DNA from 3 places in the Streptomyces sp. NPDC008121 genome. Region 2 is predicted to be linked to each of the others. Evidence: predicted binding sites of a transcription regulator. Region 2 holds the regulator's gene; each other region holds the start of a gene.
The links. The regulator HrcA, encoded in region 2, represses chaperone genes, less so after heat shock. The targets are predictions, from matches to a motif close to TTNGCACTCNGNNNNNCNGAGTGCNAA.
Positions count from the first base shown of each region.

Region 1 (2,263 bases), on a different contig from region 2:
CTCAGCGACTACCTGGTCAAGGAGGACTACGGCTACTTCCGGAAGATGCAGGACGCCGGCGTCGCCCTGCACAACCACACCCTCAACCACCGCTACATGCCGAAGCTGTCCTACGCGGAGCAGAAGCGCGAGATCTGCGGGATGCAGGACACGATCGAGAAGAAGTACGGCAAGCGGCCGCCGCTCTTCCGCCCGCCCTACGGCAACTACGACGAGGACACCCTGCGCGCGGCGCAGAAGTGCGGCGTGAAGGCGGTCCCGCTGTGGGCCGCCGAGGCGTTCCCGGACCGGATGGAGTGGCGCGAGTGGGACCGGGACCTGCACCCCGGCGACATCGTCCTCACCCACTTCCGGGGCAAGGGGGAGTGGAAGGGCTCCATGCCCGACATGATCCGCCGCGTGATGAAGACCATCACGGACAAGGGGTACGCGGTCGCGAAGCTGGAGGACTACGTATGACCGGCGCGCGCCGGCCGGTCGCCGGACTGGCCCTGGCCGGCGCGCTGCTGGCCACGGCGGCCTGCGCCCCGTCCGTCGACCCCTTCGAGCGCCTGGGTCGCAAGGCGGCGGAGCGGGTCGCCGCACCGGACGGCGCCCTCTCCCGGACCGCCGCCCGGGTGCTCCACGGGGTGGGCCGTACGGACCGCTGACGGCCCGCCCCGGCGCCGTACACCGGCCGGAGACCCGCCCCCCGCCGTCCGGAACCATCGGGTCCTTCGCGCCGTTCCCCGTACCGGAACCGAACCGCCACGCGCACGTAATTGGCACTCCGCTTGACCGAGTGCTAATCGCGGTCATAGTCTCGGCTCTGGCACTCCCCACCGGAGAGTGCCAACACAGCGACGGGCAGGTCCGGCACCCGCGACGACGGATCCACCTGGTCGCCACCTCAGACAGTTAACCCCGTGAGATCTCCGAAGGGGGAGGTCGGATCGTGACGACCACCAGCTCCAAGGTTGCCATCAAGCCGCTCGAGGACCGCATTGTGGTCCAGCCGCTCGACGCCGAGCAGACCACCGCCTCTGGCCTGGTCATCCCGGACACGGCGAAGGAGAAGCCCCAGGAGGGCGTCGTCCTCGCCGTGGGCCCGGGCCGCTTCGAGAACGGCGAGCGCCTGCCGCTCGACGTGAAGACCGGCGACATCGTGCTGTACAGCAAGTACGGCGGCACCGAGGTGAAGTACAGCGGCGAGGAGTACCTCGTCCTCTCGGCTCGCGACGTGCTCGCGATCGTCGAGAAGTAATTCACCGACGCCAGATGTTTTGAGCCGCGCCCCTTGACCCCGCACTGGGCGTCCGGGGGCGCGGTTCGTTTCACGAGTTTCACCACGAATTCCGAGAGGGCTGAATCGCTCCATGGCGAAGATCCTGAAGTTCGACGAGGACGCCCGTCGCGCCCTTGAGCGCGGCGTCAACAAGCTTGCCGACACGGTGAAGGTGACGATCGGCCCCAAGGGCCGCAACGTCGTCATCGACAAGAAGTTCGGCGCCCCCACCATCACCAACGACGGTGTCACGATCGCCCGCGAGGTCGAGATCGACGACCCGTACGAGAACCTCGGCGCCCAGCTGGTGAAGGAGGTGGCGACCAAGACCAACGACATCGCGGGTGACGGCACCACCACCGCCACCGTGCTCGCCCAGGCCCTGGTCCGCGAGGGTCTGCGCAACGTCGCCGCCGGCGCCTCCCCGGCCGCCCTGAAGAAGGGCATCGACGCCGCCGTCAAGGCCGTCTCCGACGAGCTGCTCGCCACCGCGCGCCCGATCGACGACAAGTCGGACATCGCCGCCGTCGCCGCGCTCTCCGCGCAGGACCAGCAGGTCGGCGAGCTCATCGCCGAGGCGATGGACAAGGTCGGCAAGGACGGTGTCATCACCGTCGAGGAGTCCAACACCTTCGGCCTGGAGCTCGACTTCACCGAGGGCATGGCCTTCGACAAGGGCTACCTCTCGCCCTACATGGTCACCGACCAGGAGCGTATGGAGGCCGTCCTCGACGACCCGTACATCCTGATCCACCAGGGCAAGATCTCCTCGATCCAGGACCTGCTGCCGCTCCTCGAGAAGGTCATCCAGGCCGGCTCCTCCAAGCCGCTGCTGATCATCGCCGAGGACGTCGAGGGCGAGGCCCTGTCGACCCTGGTCGTCAACAAGATCCGTGGCACCTTCAACGCCGTGGCCGTCAAGGCCCCCGGCTTCGGCGACCGCCGCAAGGCGATGCTCGGCGACATGGCCACCCTCACCGGTGCCACCGTCATCGCCGA
Region 1 is NZ_JBIBHT010000008.1:476,541-478,803, forward strand. It holds gene ACFZBD_RS27280 (polysaccharide deacetylase family protein) at 1-459, shown strand, start outside; gene ACFZBD_RS27285 (hypothetical protein) at 456-650, shown strand; gene groES (co-chaperone GroES) at 935-1,243, shown strand; gene groL (chaperonin GroEL) at 1,356-2,263, shown strand, end outside.
Region 1: a site for HrcA is predicted at 762-788, ahead of groES (co-chaperone GroES). Genes of this name have one in related genera too.

Region 2 (2,263 bases):
AACACGTCGTACAGACGACGGCCGTGTCGACCTGGATGTCCTTGGTGGTGCCGAAGGCGGCCTCGTTGAGGTCGATCTCCAGCCGGATCATGGCGTCCTGGCCGCGGCGGGTGCGCGAGCGCGGCCCGCGCTGCGACGCCGTGCCGAAGAACGCGTCCATGATGTCGGAGAAGTTTCCGAAGCCGCCCTGGCCGAAGCCGCCGGCCCCGCCCGCGCCGCCCGAGGCGGACAGCGGGTCGCCGCCGAGGTCGTAGACCTGCTTCTTCTGCGGGTCCGACAGCACCTCGTAGGCGGCGTTGATCTCCTTGAAGCGCTCCTGCGTCTTCGGATCGGGATTGACATCCGGGTGCAGCTCGCGGGCGAGCCGCCGGAATGCCTTCTTGATCTCGTCCTGGGAAGCGTCGCGGCGCACGCCGAGTACGGCGTAGTAGTCCGTGGCCACTTACGACTCCGCCAGGATCTGTCCGACGTAACGTGCCACTGCGCGTACCGCTCCCATCGTTCCGGGGTAGTCCATGCGGGTCGGTCCGACCACGCCGAGTTTGGCGACTGCCTCGTCGCCCGAACCGTAGCCGACCGCGACGACGGACGTGGAGGTGAGGCCCTCGTGGGCGTTCTCGTGCCCGATCCGTACGGTCATGCCCGAGTCCTTGGCCTCGCCGAGCAGCTTGAGGAGCACGACCTGCTCCTCCAGCGCTTCGAGCACCGGCCTGATCGTGAGGGGGAAGTCGTGCCCGAAGCGGGTGAGATTGGCGGTGCCGCCGATCATCAGCCGTTCCTCGTGCTCTTCCACCAGGGTTTCCAGCAGGGTCGCGAGCACCGTCGACACGGTGCCCCGGTCCTCCGTCTCCTCGAAGGACTCCGGAAGATCCTGCACCAGTTGCGGCACGTCCGCGAAACGGCGGCCGACGACCCGGCTGTTGAGCCGGGCCCGCAGGTCCGCCAGCGAGGCCTCGCCGAACGGCGCCGGGCAGTCGATCACCCGCTGTTCGACCCGGCCGGTGTCCGTGATGAGCACGAGCATCAGCCGGGCGGGGGCCAGCGCGAGCAGTTCCACGTGCCGGACCGTCGAACGGGTCAGCGAGGGGTACTGCACGACCGCGACCTGGCGGGTCAGCTGCGCGAGCAGCCGGACCGTGCGGCCCACGACGTCGTCGAGGTCGACGGCGCCGTCGAGGAAGTTGTGGATCGCGCGCCGCTCGGGCGTCGACAGCGGCTTGACGCCGGCCAGCCGGTCGACGAAGAGGCGGTAGCCCTTGTCGGTCGGGATGCGTCCGGCGCTGGTGTGGGGCTGGGCGATGTAGCCCTCGTCCTCCAGGACGGCCATGTCGTTGCGCACGGTGGCGGGCGACACGCCGAGCTTGTGGCGCTCCGTGAGCGCCTTGGAGCCGACCGGCTCCTCCGTCCCGACATAGTCCTGGACGATGGCGCGCAGCACCTCGAGTCTGCGTTCGCTGAGCATGGCGCACACCTCCAGCTGTCGATCGGTCGTTCGTTCCGGTTGCTCCGTGTTTGGCACTCGCCCTGTCCGAGTGCCAGGAAACCCCCGGCAAGTGTACGGCGGCGGGCGTCGATCCTGGCAAGGAGGCCGCGTCCGAGCCGCTGTGTGGCCACCCCGTGGCCGCGCTGTGGTCTCGCTGTGGTCTCGCCGTGTCCGGGTCGTGTCCGCGCCGTGTCCGCGCCGCAGCGGGGCCGTCGCCGGTCGTCGTCGGTCGTCGCCGCGCTCGGCGGCCGGGGGCCCGCACGGGCTCTCGCCGTAGCGGATAGCGTCGCCGTATGGACGTCGATTGGGAAGAGTTCGGCTGGGAGCGGCTCGCGGACGGGGTCGGGCGGAGGCGGCTGCCCGGATGGGACGCGACGGTGGGTCTGGTGCTCGGCGAGAGGTCGGTCCTCTTGTACGACACGGGTTCCACGCTCCGGGAGGGCGGGGAGCTGCGGGGCCAGGTCGAGGCCATGACCGGGCGCAAGGTGACGCACATCGCACTGAGCCACCCCCACTTCGATCATGTCTTCGGCACGGCGGCGTTCTCCGGGGCGGCGGTCTTCGGCGCGGTGGGCGTCGACGACACGATGCGGCGGGACCGGCACGGCCTGCGGCTGGACGCGGTACGCCAGGGGGTCGACGAGGACGCGGCGACGGAGGCCGCCGACACCCTGGTCCTGCCCCGCCACACCGTGTCCGGCGAGTGGACGCTGGACCTCGGCGGCCGTCAGGTGCTGTTGGCCAATGTGGGCCCCGGCCACTCGGGGCACGATCTGGTGC
Region 2 is NZ_JBIBHT010000007.1:123,802-126,064, forward strand. It holds gene dnaJ (molecular chaperone DnaJ) at 1-442, opposite strand, end outside; gene hrcA (heat-inducible transcriptional repressor HrcA) at 443-1,462, opposite strand; gene ACFZBD_RS23290 (MBL fold metallo-hydrolase) at 1,777-2,263, shown strand, end outside.

Region 3 (2,263 bases), on a different contig from region 2:
TGTGTTCGAGTGTTGTGTACCTTCTGCGCACTTTGACGGGCCCGACTTGCCCCGTAAATCAGTGAATGCTCCTGAATTCTCCTTTCCGGCGTGCCCAGAATTCTCGTCCGATTGACCTGTTGCAGAGGGCAGTTGGGCAGATACATTCAGCCGCGGTCGACGCGTTCCGGCGCAGGGTCTGACCCGGGGCCGCGAAGTGCGGTCCCGCGCAAGGGCCAGTAATAGGGGAGTTAGGCATGGCTCAGGGCACCGTCAAGTGGTTCAACGCGGAGAAGGGCTACGGCTTCATCGCGGTCGACGGTGGTGCGGATGTTTTCGTCCACTACAGCGCGATCCAGATGGACGGTTACCGCACCCTTGAAGAAGGTCAGCGAGTCGAGTTCGAGATCTCGCAGGGCCAGAAGGGTCCGCAGGCGGACATGGTCAAGCTCGCCGTCTGAGCACGGCGCGAATCGGCCACCACGCACGCACTCATCGCGTTCTCGCGCCGAGGGGTCCGCATCCTGACCGGGATGCGGACCCCTCGTGCGTGTGCCGACACGTTCGCCCGTCGGGTTCCGATCACCGAGAGGCGCTTGCACTCGCATGGGTCGAGTGCTAATCATTGGCGTTAGCACTCTGAAGGTGAGAGTGCTTACGAGGATCGGGCAGACGAGGTCCGTGGCCAGGTGGGGCAAGGAACCGCCGAAGCCGCAGGCCGTCCGTCGCGGGCGTCGGCGCGGTCCTGGAGCGTTATCCACCCCATGTCCGGGAGGACCACTTCACATGGCCAAGATCATCGCGTTCGACGAGGAGGCACGGCGCGGTCTCGAGCGCGGGATGAACCAGCTCGCCGACGCCGTCAAGGTCACCCTTGGCCCCAAGGGCCGGAACGTCGTCCTCGAGAAGAAGTGGGGCGCCCCCACGATCACCAACGATGGTGTGTCCATCGCCAAGGAGATCGAGCTCGAGGACCCGTACGAGAAGATCGGCGCCGAGCTGGTCAAGGAAGTCGCCAAGAAGACGGACGACGTCGCCGGTGACGGTACGACCACCGCGACCGTCCTCGCCCAGGCGCTCGTCCGCGAGGGCCTGCGCAACGTCGCGGCCGGCGCCAACCCGATGGCCCTCAAGCGCGGCATCGAGAAGGCCGTCGAGGCCGTCTCCGGCGCCCTGCTCGAGCAGGCGAAGGATGTCGAGACCAAGGAGCAGATCGCTTCCACGGCCTCCATCTCCGCCGCCGACACCCAGATCGGCGAGCTCATCGCCGAGGCGATGGACAAGGTCGGCAAGGAAGGCGTCATCACCGTCGAGGAGTCCCAGACCTTCGGTCTGGAGCTGGAGCTCACCGAGGGTATGCGCTTCGACAAGGGCTACATCTCGGCGTACTTCGCCACCGACATGGAGCGTATGGAGGCGTCCCTGGACGACCCGTACATCCTGATCGTCAACTCCAAGATCTCCTCCGTGAAGGACCTGCTCCCGCTCCTGGAGAAGGTCATGCAGTCGGGCAAGCCGCTGCTGATCATCGCCGAGGACGTCGAGGGCGAGGCCCTGTCCACGCTGGTCGTCAACAAGATCCGCGGCACCTTCAAGTCCGTCGCCGTCAAGGCCCCGGGCTTCGGCGACCGCCGCAAGGCCATGCTGAACGACATCGCCATCCTCACGGGCGGCACCGTCGTCTCCGAGGAGGTCGGTCTCAAGCTGGAGAACGCCGGCCTGGACCTGCTCGGCCGCGCCCGCAAGGTCGTCATCACCAAGGACGAGACCACGATCGTCGACGGTTCGGGCGAGAGCGACCAGGTCGCCGGTCGCGTGAACCAGATCCGCGCCGAGATCGAGAACTCCGACTCGGACTACGACCGTGAGAAGCTCCAGGAGCGCCTCGCGAAGCTGGCCGGCGGCGTGGCCGTCATCAAGGCCGGTGCCGCGACCGAGGTCGAGCTCAAGGAGCGCAAGCACCGCATCGAGGACGCCGTTCGCAACGCGAAGGCGGCCGTCGAGGAGGGCATCGTCGCCGGTGGTGGCGTGGCCCTGCTCCAGGCCTCCTCGGTCTTCGAGAAGCTCGAGGGCGACCTCACGGGCGACGAGGCCACGGGCGCCGCGATCGTGAAGCTGGCCCTCGAGGCCCCGCTGAAGCAGATCGCCATCAACGCCGGCCTCGAGGGTGGCGTCGTGGCGGAGAAGGTCCGCAACCTGCCCGTCGGCCACGGCCTCAACGCCGCGACCAACGAGTACGTCGACCTCATCGCCGAGGGCATCATCGACCCGGCGAAGGTCACGC
Region 3 is NZ_JBIBHT010000008.1:109,207-111,469, forward strand. It holds gene ACFZBD_RS25550 (cold-shock protein) at 237-440, shown strand; gene groL (chaperonin GroEL) at 766-2,263, shown strand, end outside.
Region 3: a site for HrcA is predicted at 575-601, ahead of groL (chaperonin GroEL). Genes of this name have one in related genera too.